Regions from separate parts of the Idiomarina sp. HB genome, predicted to be linked through region 1. Evidence: predicted binding sites of a transcription regulator. Region 1 holds the regulator's gene; the other holds the start of a gene.

The links. Region 1 encodes NrdR, which represses ribonucleotide reductase genes. Its sites were predicted from a motif close to AAACACNANATNTNGTGTTT; they were not measured.
Region 2: the regulator NrdR is predicted to act here: its motif matches at 4,489-4,508, upstream of nrdA (class 1a ribonucleoside-diphosphate reductase subunit alpha).

The regions. Positions count from the first base shown of each region.
Region 1 is NZ_JAYLVU010000001.1:18,173-24,299, forward strand. It holds gene radA (DNA repair protein RadA) at 1-97, shown strand, start outside; gene ettA (energy-dependent translational throttle protein EttA) at 145-1,809, opposite strand; gene glyA (serine hydroxymethyltransferase) at 1,969-3,225, shown strand; gene nrdR (transcriptional regulator NrdR) at 3,265-3,714, shown strand; gene ribD (bifunctional diaminohydroxyphosphoribosylaminopyrimidine deaminase/5-amino-6-(5-phosphoribosylamino)uracil reductase RibD) at 3,707-4,834, shown strand; gene ribBA (bifunctional 3,4-dihydroxy-2-butanone-4-phosphate synthase/GTP cyclohydrolase II) at 4,847-5,962, shown strand; gene VBY75_RS00105 (ketopantoate reductase family protein) at 5,963-6,127, opposite strand, start outside.
Region 2 is NZ_JAYLVU010000001.1:600,211-606,337, reverse strand. It holds gene hrpA (ATP-dependent RNA helicase HrpA) at 1-305, shown strand, start outside; gene VBY75_RS03050 (GrxA family glutaredoxin) at 337-603, opposite strand; gene yfaE (class I ribonucleotide reductase maintenance protein YfaE) at 706-966, opposite strand; gene nrdB (class Ia ribonucleoside-diphosphate reductase subunit beta) at 970-2,103, opposite strand; gene nrdA (class 1a ribonucleoside-diphosphate reductase subunit alpha) at 2,122-4,452, opposite strand; gene VBY75_RS03030 (HAD family hydrolase) at 4,724-5,407, opposite strand; gene ubiG (bifunctional 2-polyprenyl-6-hydroxyphenol methylase/3-demethylubiquinol 3-O-methyltransferase UbiG) at 5,411-6,127, opposite strand, start outside.

The DNA.
Region 1 (6,127 bases):
AGCCATTGTGCCTGTCGGTAATGCGCCAAAAACGTCACCAAAAGGCATGGAAGTGATTGGCGTGAAAAACCTTCAACAAGCACTGGATGTGATGTAGTTTGCAGAAAAAAGGGAGCTTTATGCTCCCTTTTGATACCCGGTCTATTAACCAATAGGTTTGTATTTAATGCGGTGTGGCTCCATTGCCTGCTCACCGAATTTTTCTTTCATGTAAGCTTCGTAGTCGCTGTAGTTACCTTCGTAGAAGACCACTTCGCCTTCATCACGGTAATCCAGAATATGGGTAGCGATGCGGTCAAGGAACCAACGGTCGTGCGAGATAACCATGACAGAGCCCGGGAATTCCAGAATGGCTTCCTCAAGTGCCCGTAAGGTTTCAACGTCCAAGTCGTTGGTTGGCTCATCGAGTAACAGTACGTTGCCGCCGGCTTTTAACAGCTTCGCTAAATGCACCCGGTTACGCTCACCACCAGACAATTCGCCAATACGTTTTTGCTGGTCGGTACCACGGAAGTTAAAGCGGCCGACATAAGCGCGACCATTCACTTCAAAGTTACCAATTTTCAGGATGTCGTTACCGTCAGTAATTTCTTCAAAAACAGTCTTGCTGTCGTCCATGCTGTCACGGAACTGATCAACACTGGCTAGCTGCACTGTTTCACCGAGCTCAATAGAGCCGCTGTCTGGCTGCTCCTGGCCGCTGATCATGCGGAATAAGGTGGATTTACCCGCACCGTTAGGGCCAATAATACCGACAATGGCACCTTTAGGAACATTGAAGCTTAGGTTATCGATAAGCTGGCGCTTCTCGTAAGCTTTGCTAATACCATTAACTTCAATGACTTTGTCACCCAGACGAGGACCTGGCGGAATAAACAACTCGTTGGTCTCGTTGCGTTTTTGGTAGTCGCCACTTTGCAGCTCTTCAAAGCGATTAAGACGTGCTTTGCTTTTCGCCTGGCGGCCTTTGGGGTTAGTTCGTACCCACTCCAGCTCTTGTTTAATGGTGCGCTGGCGGGCTTTTTCTGAACGCTCTTCCTGCTCCAGACGTTTCTCTTTCTGTTCCAGCCAGGAAGAATAGTTACCTTCCCATGGAATACCATAGCCCCGGTCAAGTTCAAGGATCCAACCAGCAACATTATCGAGGAAATAACGATCGTGGGTAATGGCAACGACGGTGCCGGTGTAATCGTGCAGGAAGCGCTCTAACCAAGCAACGGACTCTGCGTCTAAGTGGTTAGTCGGCTCGTCGAGTAGCAGCATATCGGGCTTAGATAACAGCAAGCGGCAGATAGCCACACGACGGCGTTCACCACCTGACAAGTTGCCTATTTTGGCATCCCACTCGGGAAGACGAAGCGCATCGGCTGCGCGCTCCAGAATATTATCAATATTGTGACCGTCTTTAGCCTGTAGTAAAGCTTCTAGTTCGCCTTGCTCTTTTGAGAGAGCATCAAAGTCAGCATTTTCGTCAGCGTAAGCCGCGTAAATTTCATCGAGCTTAGCGAAAGCCTCTTTAACGTCCGCCACCGCTTCTTCAACGGTTTCTTTCACCGTTTTGTTTTCATCTAGCTGGGGTTCCTGAGGCAGATAACCAATTTGAGTTCCCGATAAAGCGCGGGCTTCACCTTCGTACTCTTTATCAACACCCGCCATAATGCGTAGTAAGGTTGACTTACCGGCACCGTTGACACCCAGAACACCAATTTTGGCCCCCGGAAAAAACGACAGAGAAATATCTTTTAAGATGGTTTTCTTAGGTGGAACAACTTTGCTCACCTGAGACATTGAATAGATATATTGCGCCATAGCGACGTAAAATCCTTCCTATCAACAAAAAAGTTACTGCATAGTTTACTGTTATTTACGAACATCCCCAAACTTTGTTGCGCTGAACTAGGCACTCATTTGTGTTTTAAGGTAAAATACCGGACAAATTAAGACCATTTAATGATTTGGAGAGCTGTAATGCTGAAATCTGAGATGAACATTGCCGACTTTGATGCGGACTTATGGCAGGCGATGCAAGGTGAAGTTGAACGTCAGGAACAACACATTGAACTGATTGCATCAGAAAACTATACCAGTCCGCGGGTTATGCAGGCTCAGGGCTCGCAGCTAACCAATAAATACGCAGAAGGCTATCCGCATAAGCGCTATTACGGCGGCTGCGAGTTTGTCGATAAAGTCGAAGACTTAGCTATTGAGCGCGCAAAGCAACTGTTTGGTGCTAAGTACGCAAACGTTCAGCCGCACTCAGGTTCTCAGGCAAATACCGCTGCTTTCATGGCTCTTATGGAAGCCGGTGATACTTTCCTTGGTATGAGTCTGGCTCACGGCGGTCACTTAACTCACGGTTCCGGAGTTAATTTTTCAGGCAAACTCTACAACGCGGTTTCATATGGTTTGGATGAGTCCACTGGCGAAATCGATTACGCCGAAGTTGAAAAGCTGGCGCAGGAACATAAGCCGAAAGTGATTGTTGCAGGCTTTTCAGCCTACTCTGGTATTGTTGACTGGAAAAAGTTCCGTGAAATTGCTGACAAAGTCGATGCCTATCTAATGGTCGACATGGCTCATGTTGCAGGCTTAATTGCCGCCGGTGAATATCCTAACCCGGTACCTTATGCTCACGTTGTTACGACGACCACACACAAAACTCTTGCGGGTCCACGTGGCGGTTTGATCATTTCAGGTAGTGACGATGAGAAATTACACAAGAAGTTAAACAGCGCGGTATTCCCGGGTAACCAGGGTGGCCCACTTTGCCATGTTATTGCTGGTAAAGCGGTTGCTTTCCAGGAAGCCTTGCAGCCGGAATTTAAAGAATATCAAAAGCAGGTATTAGTGAACGCCAACGCTATGGTTAAAACCATGCAGGCGCGCGGCTATAAAATCGTCTCCAATGGCACTCAGAACCACTTGTTCCTGGTTGACTTAATTGACAAAGACATTACCGGTAAAGATGCGGATGCAGCTTTAGGTAATGCTTTTATTACCGTGAACAAAAATGCCGTGCCTAATGATCCGCGCTCACCGTTTGTCACTTCAGGTTTGCGTTTAGGCACACCGGCTATTACCCGTCGTGGTTTTCAAGAAGCCGAAGCCGAGCAGGTTGCGAACTGGATTTGCGATGTTCTGGATGATATTTCTGATGAAAGCAAAATCAGCGAAGTTCGCGAGCAAGTAAAAGCGTTATGCGCCAGGTTTCCTGTTTACGGTTAATGAATAGCAGTTGTAAAGCGCACTTAAAGGAGTCAGGCAATGCATTGTCCATTTTGCGGCACACAAGATACTAAGGTTATCGATTCGCGACTTGTTGCGGATGGGGCCTCGGTTCGTCGCAGGCGTGAATGCAACCATTGCAAAGAGCGCTTTACGACCTTTGAAACGGCAGAGCTGATTATGCCGCGAGTCATCAAAACCGATGGTTCGCGTGAACCATTTAACGAAGATAAGCTGCGCAACGGTTTATTAAGAGCGTTGGAAAAGCGTCCTGTGAGTCTTGAGCTGATGGAGCAGGCAATCAACAAAATAAAGTCGAGCATACGCGCCACCGGTGAGCGCGAAATTAGCAGCAACTTTATCGGTAGTTTGGTTATGGAAAACCTGAAACAGATTGATAAAGTTGCTTATGTTCGTTTTGCGTCGGTGTACCGTTCTTTCGAGGATATCCGTGAGTTTGGTGAAGAAATCGCACGCCTGAATGACTAATTTATTAGAACAACAGTTTGACCATATAATGATGCACCGCGCGTTAAAACTCGCGCGGCGTGGGTTAATGACAACCCGGCCTAACCCGGCTGTGGGCTGTGTCATTACTGTCGGCGAAGAAGTTATCGCAGAAGGTTGGCATCATCAGGCAGGTGAAGCTCATGCCGAAGCTCATGCTTTGCGGTTTGCAGGTACAAAGGCAAAAGGGGCAACCGCTTATGTCACTCTTGAACCCTGCAGCCATATTGGACGAACTCCGCCTTGTGCCGACGCTCTGATTGAAGCTGGCGTTGCCCGCGTTGTTGTGGCTATGCGGGATCCTAATCCTCGCGTCAGTGGTAACGGGATTAAGCGTTTAGAAGAGGCAGGCATACGTGTTGACGTTGGTACGTTGCAGTCCGCAGCCGAGAGTTTGAACCCCGGGTTTATTTCCCGCATGACACGACAACGCCCGTGGCTCACCTTAAAAATGGCGACTTCACTCGATGGGAAAACCGCTTTGGCGGACGGTCGCAGCCAGTGGATTACCTCTGCGGAATCTCGCAGTGACGTGCAGACTTATCGCGCTCAGGCAGATGCTATTTTGACCGGCGCAGCAACGGTTTTAGCGGATAACCCGAAGCTTACCGTACGAGTTAATCAATGGCCGGCATCACGACCACTGCCTGAACCATTAAAACAGCCAGTACGTATTATTATCGACAGCCAACATCGGGTGAATGATGATGCCCGGGTGTTTGAGTCACCGGCGCCTGTTTGGCTGGTACGCACAACGCCGGGCAAGGACACTCGGCACCCACATTGCCATGAGCTTATTATTGAAGCGGACAGAGACGGCAAAGTGTGTTTAAAAGCACTGATGATTGAATTAGCTAAACGTGAAATCAATCAGGTGTGGACAGAGTGCGGCGCTAGTCTGGCAGGTGCGATTATTGAACAGCAACTCTGTGACCGAATGATGATATACAGCTCTGGTCAAATACTGGGTCACCATGGTCGTTCGGTTATCGACATGAGTGAACCATTAGAATTAGCTTCAGCGCCAAGATTTAAAGTTATTGATCGCCGGCAGGTTGGCCCGGATCAACGCTTGGTAGCAGTACCTCAAACACAAGATTAAGGGTAAAGCGGTATGTCACTGCATAGCACAGAAGAGATTATTGAAGACATTCGTCAGGGAAAAATGGTTATCCTGATGGATGATGAAGATCGCGAAAACGAAGGCGACATTATTATTGCCGCTGAGTGCGTAACGCCTGAATCCATTAACTTTATGGCGCGTTATGGTCGTGGACTTATCTGCTTGACGCTAACCGAGGAACGCTGTAAACAACTTAATCTTCCGTTAATGGTCGATAAAAACAACGCGCCTTATGCAACAAACTTTACGGTTTCCATTGAAGCCGCAGAGGGAGTAACAACGGGGATCTCTGCTGCCGACAGAGCGAAAACAGTGCTGGACGCCGTTAAAAAAGATGCGAAGCCCGAAGATTTAGTTATGCCGGGTCATATTTTTCCGTTAAAAGCTAAATCGGGTGGGGTGCTTAACCGCGCCGGGCATACCGAAGCCGGTTGCGACTTAGCGCGTTTAGCTGGTTTTGAGCCCGCCTCGGTTATTGTCGAAGTGTTAAACGAAGACGGTACCATGGCGCGTCGCCCTGACCTTGAAGCTTTTGCTAAAGCGCATGACATTAAAGTAGGCACCATTGCTGACCTTATTGAGTATCGCTCAATCCAGGAAAAAACCATTGAACGTGTCGCAGAATGCAGCCTGCCTACAGCCTTTGGTAAGTTTCATTTGGTGACTTATCAGGACACGATAGACAAGCAGGTGCATTATGCACTGGTTCATGGCGATTTATCGCAGGATAAGGTAACGAATGTGCGTGTTCACTTACAGGACACTTTCCATGACACCTTTTTAACCGAGCGAGCTGCCAAGCGCAGCTGGCCAATTCAAAAGGCGATGTCTTATATTGCTGAACATGACGGTGTACTGGTTATTATTGGTCGTCAACAAACACCGGATAATATCATTGCACAGGTTCAGGAGTTTGAGGCACAGGACAAAGGTGAGCACAAACCTACTGCGTCAGCTTCAAATGCTTCTCGTAATGTCGGTTTAGGTTCACAGATTTTGGCTGACCTTGATATTCATAAGATGCATTTAATGAGTTCACCAAAACGTTATTCGGCTTTATCGGGTTTTGGGCTTGAAGTGGTCGACTTTATTGAAGATAAAGACTAATTAACCGTAACGCTTTTGAAATTCATTCAGCAGCTGTTGGTGAGTTGGCGTGGCGACGTCTGCCGACTCACCTGTTTTAATCAAGTAACCGGTTAATTGCTCTATTTCAGTGTGCCTTTGCTGCTTGATATCCTGCAACATCGATGAGCTATTTAGCGCAGTCTC
Region 2 (6,127 bases), 580 kb from region 1:
CTTATGGCAGTCAACGGCTTAGCGACATAGTGCGTTATCTCAAAGCTATTCAACGACGTCTGGAGAAGCTGCCGGTTGATCCTAATAAGGATCGCTTAATGACACTGACTTTAGCTAACCTTGAAGAACAGTATAAAGCGGTGGTGAAAGCTTACGAAAATAAAGGTTCGGTAGTTCCCGATGATGTTGCCGAGATCCGCTGGATGATTGAAGAGTTAAGAGTCTCGTTCTTTGCGCAAACCCTGGGAACCAAGTATCCGGTGTCTGAAAAGCGGGTTAAACAAGCAATAGAGGCGGCTAAATAGCCGCCTCTAGACATGAATTCGTAAGCGTAAATTAGGCGGTGTAAAGCCCTAAGTTTTCTTTTGCGTAAGCTTCAAACTCAGTGAAGCCGCCAACGTGTTGTTCGTCGACAAAAATTTGAGGAACAGTCTGGACAGGTTTACCGACTGTTTTTTCAAGGTCAGCCTTGCTGATACCTTCAGCGTGAATATCGACATAGCGATAATCAAAGTCATCCATATCGGCTTTTAATTTGTCCGCAACTTCTACGGCACGAACACAAAAAGGACAACCAGGACGTCCAAAAATTACTGTAAACATGAAATACCTCTCTCGCAAAAATAGATTGCGGCCATTATCCAGATTTTAGTGCTGGTTAACAATTCTTCTGTACGATGGGCACAATCGATTTAATGAATAAGGCTAGTGCTCAATATCTAAATCTGATTCAGGAACGCAACAACAGGGCAGAATATCGCCTTTTCTGACATAGGCGAGCGGCTCGGTTGTGTAGCGAACCTTACCAGACTTTAACGTACTTCTGCAGGCACCACAGAAACCACTACGACAATGGTAATGCATTTCTAACTGATGCTTCTCTAAGGCTTCGAGTAAAGTGCCTTCAGTCGCATCAACGGCAAGCTCGGGCCCGCCGTTGACTTTGACTTTAAAGGTGTTGGCCATAGCTTAGAGATCAAAGTCCCCAAGGTCGGAGGCATTAACCTCACTGTCTATTTGACCAACAAGGTAAGAGGTAATTTCAGACTCTTGTGGTGCTACCTGAACGTTGTCCGATACCAGATACTTGTTCATCCAGGGCAGTGGGTTAGAACGCTGATTTTCAAATGGAGCATCAAAGCCTATGGCCTGCATACGCAAGTTGGCAATGTACTCGACATATTGGCACAGCATGCTTTCGTTCAGACCTATCATTGAACCGTCTTTAAACAAGTAGTGCGCCCACTGTTTTTCCTGTTTAACAGCTGTCATGAAAATCTCGTAGGCATCATCGCGAAGCTCTTCGGCAATTTCTTTCATTTCCGGGTCGTCTTCGCCGTACTGCCACAAATTAAGAATGTGCTGTGTTGATGTAAGGTGAACGTTTTCATCGCGAGCAATCAGTTTGATGATTTTTGCGTTACCTTCCATTAATTCACGTTCTGCAAAAGCAAAGGTGCAGGCAAAGCTAACGTAAAAACGAATAGCTTCCAGAGCGTTAACCGAGTTAATGCACAAAAACAGCTTTTTCTTTATTTCGCGCTGAGTGACCGTATAGGTCTTACCGTCAACGACAATATCGCCTTCGCCGTGGGTTTGTAGCAGCTGAGTGTAAAAAATAAGATCGTCGTAGTACTTTGAAATGTCATTAGCGCGAATTTTAATTTGCTCGTTAATGACAATATCTTCAAAGACTTCGCTGGGGTCACTAAACAAGTTACGCAGTATGTGCGTGTATGACCGCGAGTGAATGGTCTCAAAGAATGACCAGGTTTCGATCCAGGTTTCTAACTCAGGAAGGGATACGATAGGTAGTAGCGCGATATTCGGCGAACGACCCTGAATCGAATCCAGAAGTGTCTGATACTTCAAGTTAGAAATAAACACATGCTTTTCGCTGGCAGTCAGTTTATTAAAGTCGATACGGTCACGGCTGACATCGATTTCTTCAGGGCGCCAGAAAAAGCTGATTTGTTTTTCGATAAGCTTTTCGAAAATACTGTGTTTTTGTTGATCATAGCGAGCAACGTTAACGGAGTTGCCTAAAAACATAGGCTCCGTTAACGGGTTATTCTGCTCTTGGTTAAACGTTGAGTACGACATTCGCTAAAATCCTTATTATTAAATTTTACAAGCACCACCGGCACAATCGTCATCTTCTTCGATGATAACTTCTGCGCTCTGGGCCTGAGGCTTGTCGGCACGTTGACGTGCAGCAATGTCGGACTGGTTGTCAGCAGCACCATCACGAGTGTTGTGATAGTAGAGCGTTTTAACTCCCAGTTTATAAGCGGTTAACAAGTCTTGCAGAAGCTGTTTCATCGGTACTTTACCCGCATCAAACTTGTTCGGGTCGTAATTGGTATTTGCAGAAATTGTCTGGTCCACAAATTTTTGCATGATACCAACCAGCTCAAGATACCCTTTGTTATTCGGTATTTGCCATAACAACTCGTATTTGTCTTTCAAGTTTTCGTAGTCAGGGACAACCTGTTTAGTTACCCCGTCTTTTGACGACTTAATGCTGACAAAACCACGAGGAGGCTCGATACCGTTAGTTGCATTAGAAATCTGCGACGATGTTTCTGACGGCATTAGAGCGGATAATGTTGAATTACGCATACCGTGTTGTTTAATGTCAGCACGGAGCTTATCCCAGTCTAAATGCAGTGGTTCGTTGCACACTTTGTCCAGATCTTTCTTATAGGTATCGGTTGGCATAATGCCCTGAGAGTAGGTGGTCTCATTAAATTTAGGGCAGGCGCCTTTTTCTTTAGCCAGATTCATTGAAGCTTGCATCAGGTAATACTGTATAGCTTCAAAGGTCTGGTGAACCAGGCCGTTTGCAGAGCCGTCTGAATATTTAACACCGTGCTTGGCTAAGTAATAAGCAAAGTTAATAACACCAATACCCAGAGTACGGCGGTTCATGGTGGCGTTGTAAGCTGCCGGAACAGGGTACTCCTGATAATCCAGCAGGCTGTCCAGTGCGCGAACGGCCAAGTCTGCTAAGTTTTCAAATTCACTCAGGCTTTCAATTTTACCTAAGTTAAAGGCTGACAGAGTACAAAGCGCTATTTCACCTTCTTCGTCATTTACGTGACTTAATGGCTTAGTTGGCAATGCAATTTCAAGACACAAGTTACTTTGACGGATAGGCGCAACTTTAGAGTCAAATGGGCTGTGCGTGTTGCAATGGTCTACGTTTTGCACATAGATACGGCCGGTGCTGGCACGCTCTTGCATAAACAGACCAAACAACTCAATGGCCTTAATACGCTTTTTACGGATGCTTTCATCCTGTTCGTACTGCTGGTATAAACGCTCAAACTCGTCCTGATCTTCGAAGAAGGCGTCGTAAAGCCCCGGAACGTCAGATGGGCTGAACAAGGTAATGTAATCGTCTTTAATCAGGCGCTGATACATGGTGCGGTTAAACTGAACACCATAATCCAGATGACGAACCCGGTTTTCTTCAACACCACGGTTATTTTTCAGTACTAATAAGCTTTCAACTTCCAGATGCCAAAGTGGGTAGAACAAGGTAGCCGCGCCACCACGAACACCACCTTGCGAGCAGCTTTTAACGGCTGTCTGGAAGTACTTATAGAATGGGATACAGCCCGTGTGGAAAGCTTCACCATTACGGATAGGGCTGCCTAATGCGCGAATACGCCCCGCGTTAATACCAATACCGGCGCGCTGAGATACGTATTTTACGATAGCACTGGCGGTGGCATTAATAGAATCGAGACTATCGCCAGCTTCAATTAAAACACAGGAGCTGAATTGACGTGTCGGCGTACGTACACCTGACATAATCGGTGTCGGTAGAGAAATTTTAAATTCAGAAGCTGCATCGTAGAAACGTTTAACGTAATCCATACGAGTGCTTTTCGGGTAATCCGAAAACAGACAAGCGGCGACTAATATGTATAAGAACTGCGCGCTTTCATAGATGTCACCCGTTACCCGGTTTTGAACCAGATACTTGTTTTCCAGCTGTTTAACCGCAGCATAAGAGAAGTTCATGTCACGCCAGTGATCAAGGAACTCGTCCATTTGATCAAACTCTTCTTCGCTGTAGTCATCCATCAGGTGTTCATCGTAGCGATGCTCGGCCACCATTTTTTTCACATGGTCATAAAGACGCGGCGGTTCAAACTTACCGTAAGCTCGTTTACGCAAGTGGAAGATAGCCAGTCGCGCTGCCATGTACTGATAGTCGGGCGCATCTTCCGAAATGAGATCGGCAGCTGCCTTAATGATAGTTTCATGAATGTCTTCAGTTTTAATGCCATCGTAAAACTGAATGTGAGATTTAATTTCAACCTGAGAGGCTGAGACATTATTCAGTCCTTCGGCCGCCCACATGATCACTCGGTGAATTTTATCGAGGTTTAGCGGTTCGCGTTCGCCGCTGCGTTTCGTAACATAAAGTTGCTCGTTCATTTTGCGCCGACTCTTAGCTTTTTGTTATAGGTTTGTAGCCACAAGATATAGTGTTTATTAGTTGTACAGAGCGATATTTACACAATATCTAGTGTGTCTGGGATGAACTGTATGCTAGGTCTAACTGGCAATACGATCAAGTGAATTTAACGGTAAAAACGGAATAATTTTGAATTCAGAATCTTGATTTTTTGCCAGCCTTTAACTGGCCTGAGTTTGCGCTGAAAAGTTTTCTATATAATTTTTTTGTCTTTTAAAAGAAGTTAATAGATCAAGAGTTGTTGATAGCCAGTAACTCCAGCAATGCCAGCGGAGATTCAATATGATAATCGGCCTGCCAGCGCTGGGGTTGGTCTTCGTTACTGATATAACCGTACTCGGCAAGCACAGTGACCATTCCGGCGTTACGGCCGGCTTCAATATCGCGTTCGGCATCACCCACGTAAAGGCAGTCTGTTGGTTCAACACCCAGTTTCTCAGCCGCATAGAATAAAGGTTCAGGCGATGGTTTTGCGACACTGAGAGTATCGCCGCTCACCACAACTTCAATAGCTTCAAATTCGGGGAAGTGCGGTAATAACAGGTGTGTCAGGCGTTCAGGCTTGTTGGTCACTATCGCGACTTTAATGGACTCACGCTGTAATACCGCCAGTAGCTCCAGGACACCCGGGTAAGGTTGGGTATGAGTCGCGATATTATTCTTATAGGCACTCAGGAAGGCGTGTCTCAGCTCTGTTTCCATGTGTGTGTAATTGTCATCAAAGGCCAATTTTAGTAAGCCTCTGGAACCATGGGACGCAACTGGTGTGAACACCTCAGCATTGACAGCAGGGCGCTCGTATTGCTCGCAAACAGCATTTAATGCGGCGCCTAAATCGGGTGCGGTATCAAGTAAGGTGCCATCTAAATCAAACAGGACAGCTTTTACCGGAGAACTTTTATCTGAGGAACTCATGAATTACTCCGGCTTTTTCAAAGCGACAATGTAATTTACATCAACATCTTTGTCTGAAAGTACAAAGCCTTTTAAAGGATGAAAAATTAAGCCATTAATAGCGATATCTTCTAAAGCGGCTTTGTCAGTCATACTTAAAAGTTCTGACGGGCGAATAAAACGTTGATGCTGATGAGTTCCTTTCGGTACCCAGCCTAAAATATGCTCGGCAGCGACAATACCCAATAACCAGGATTTCACATTACGATTCAAAGTGGAGAAAAAGACTAATCCCCCGGGCTTAACCGCTTTGGCGCAGGCTTGTACTATGGCGGCCGGGTCAGGCACGTGTTCGAGCATTTCCAGACAGGTCACTACGTCGTAGCTGTCGGTGTTTTGTTCGGCCAGCGTTTCAACGGCAATGCATTGATAGTCAATTTGGCGGCCACTTTCTAATGCGTGCAAACGTGCCACCTTTAATGACTGTTCGGCCAAATCAATACCGGTAACCTCAGCGCCTCGTTCCGCCATGGCTTCACTGAGTAATCCACCGCCACAACCGACATCCAGTACTTTCTTGCCGAAAAGCCCTTCGGTATGGTTTTCGATAAAGCCCAGCCGGACCGGGTTGATTTTATGCAAAGGTTTAAATTCGCCATCCGGGTCCCACCAGCGCGAGGCGAGTGCTGAAAATTTTGCGATCTCTTCCGGATCGACGTTTTTTTGTTCAGTTTTAGAGCG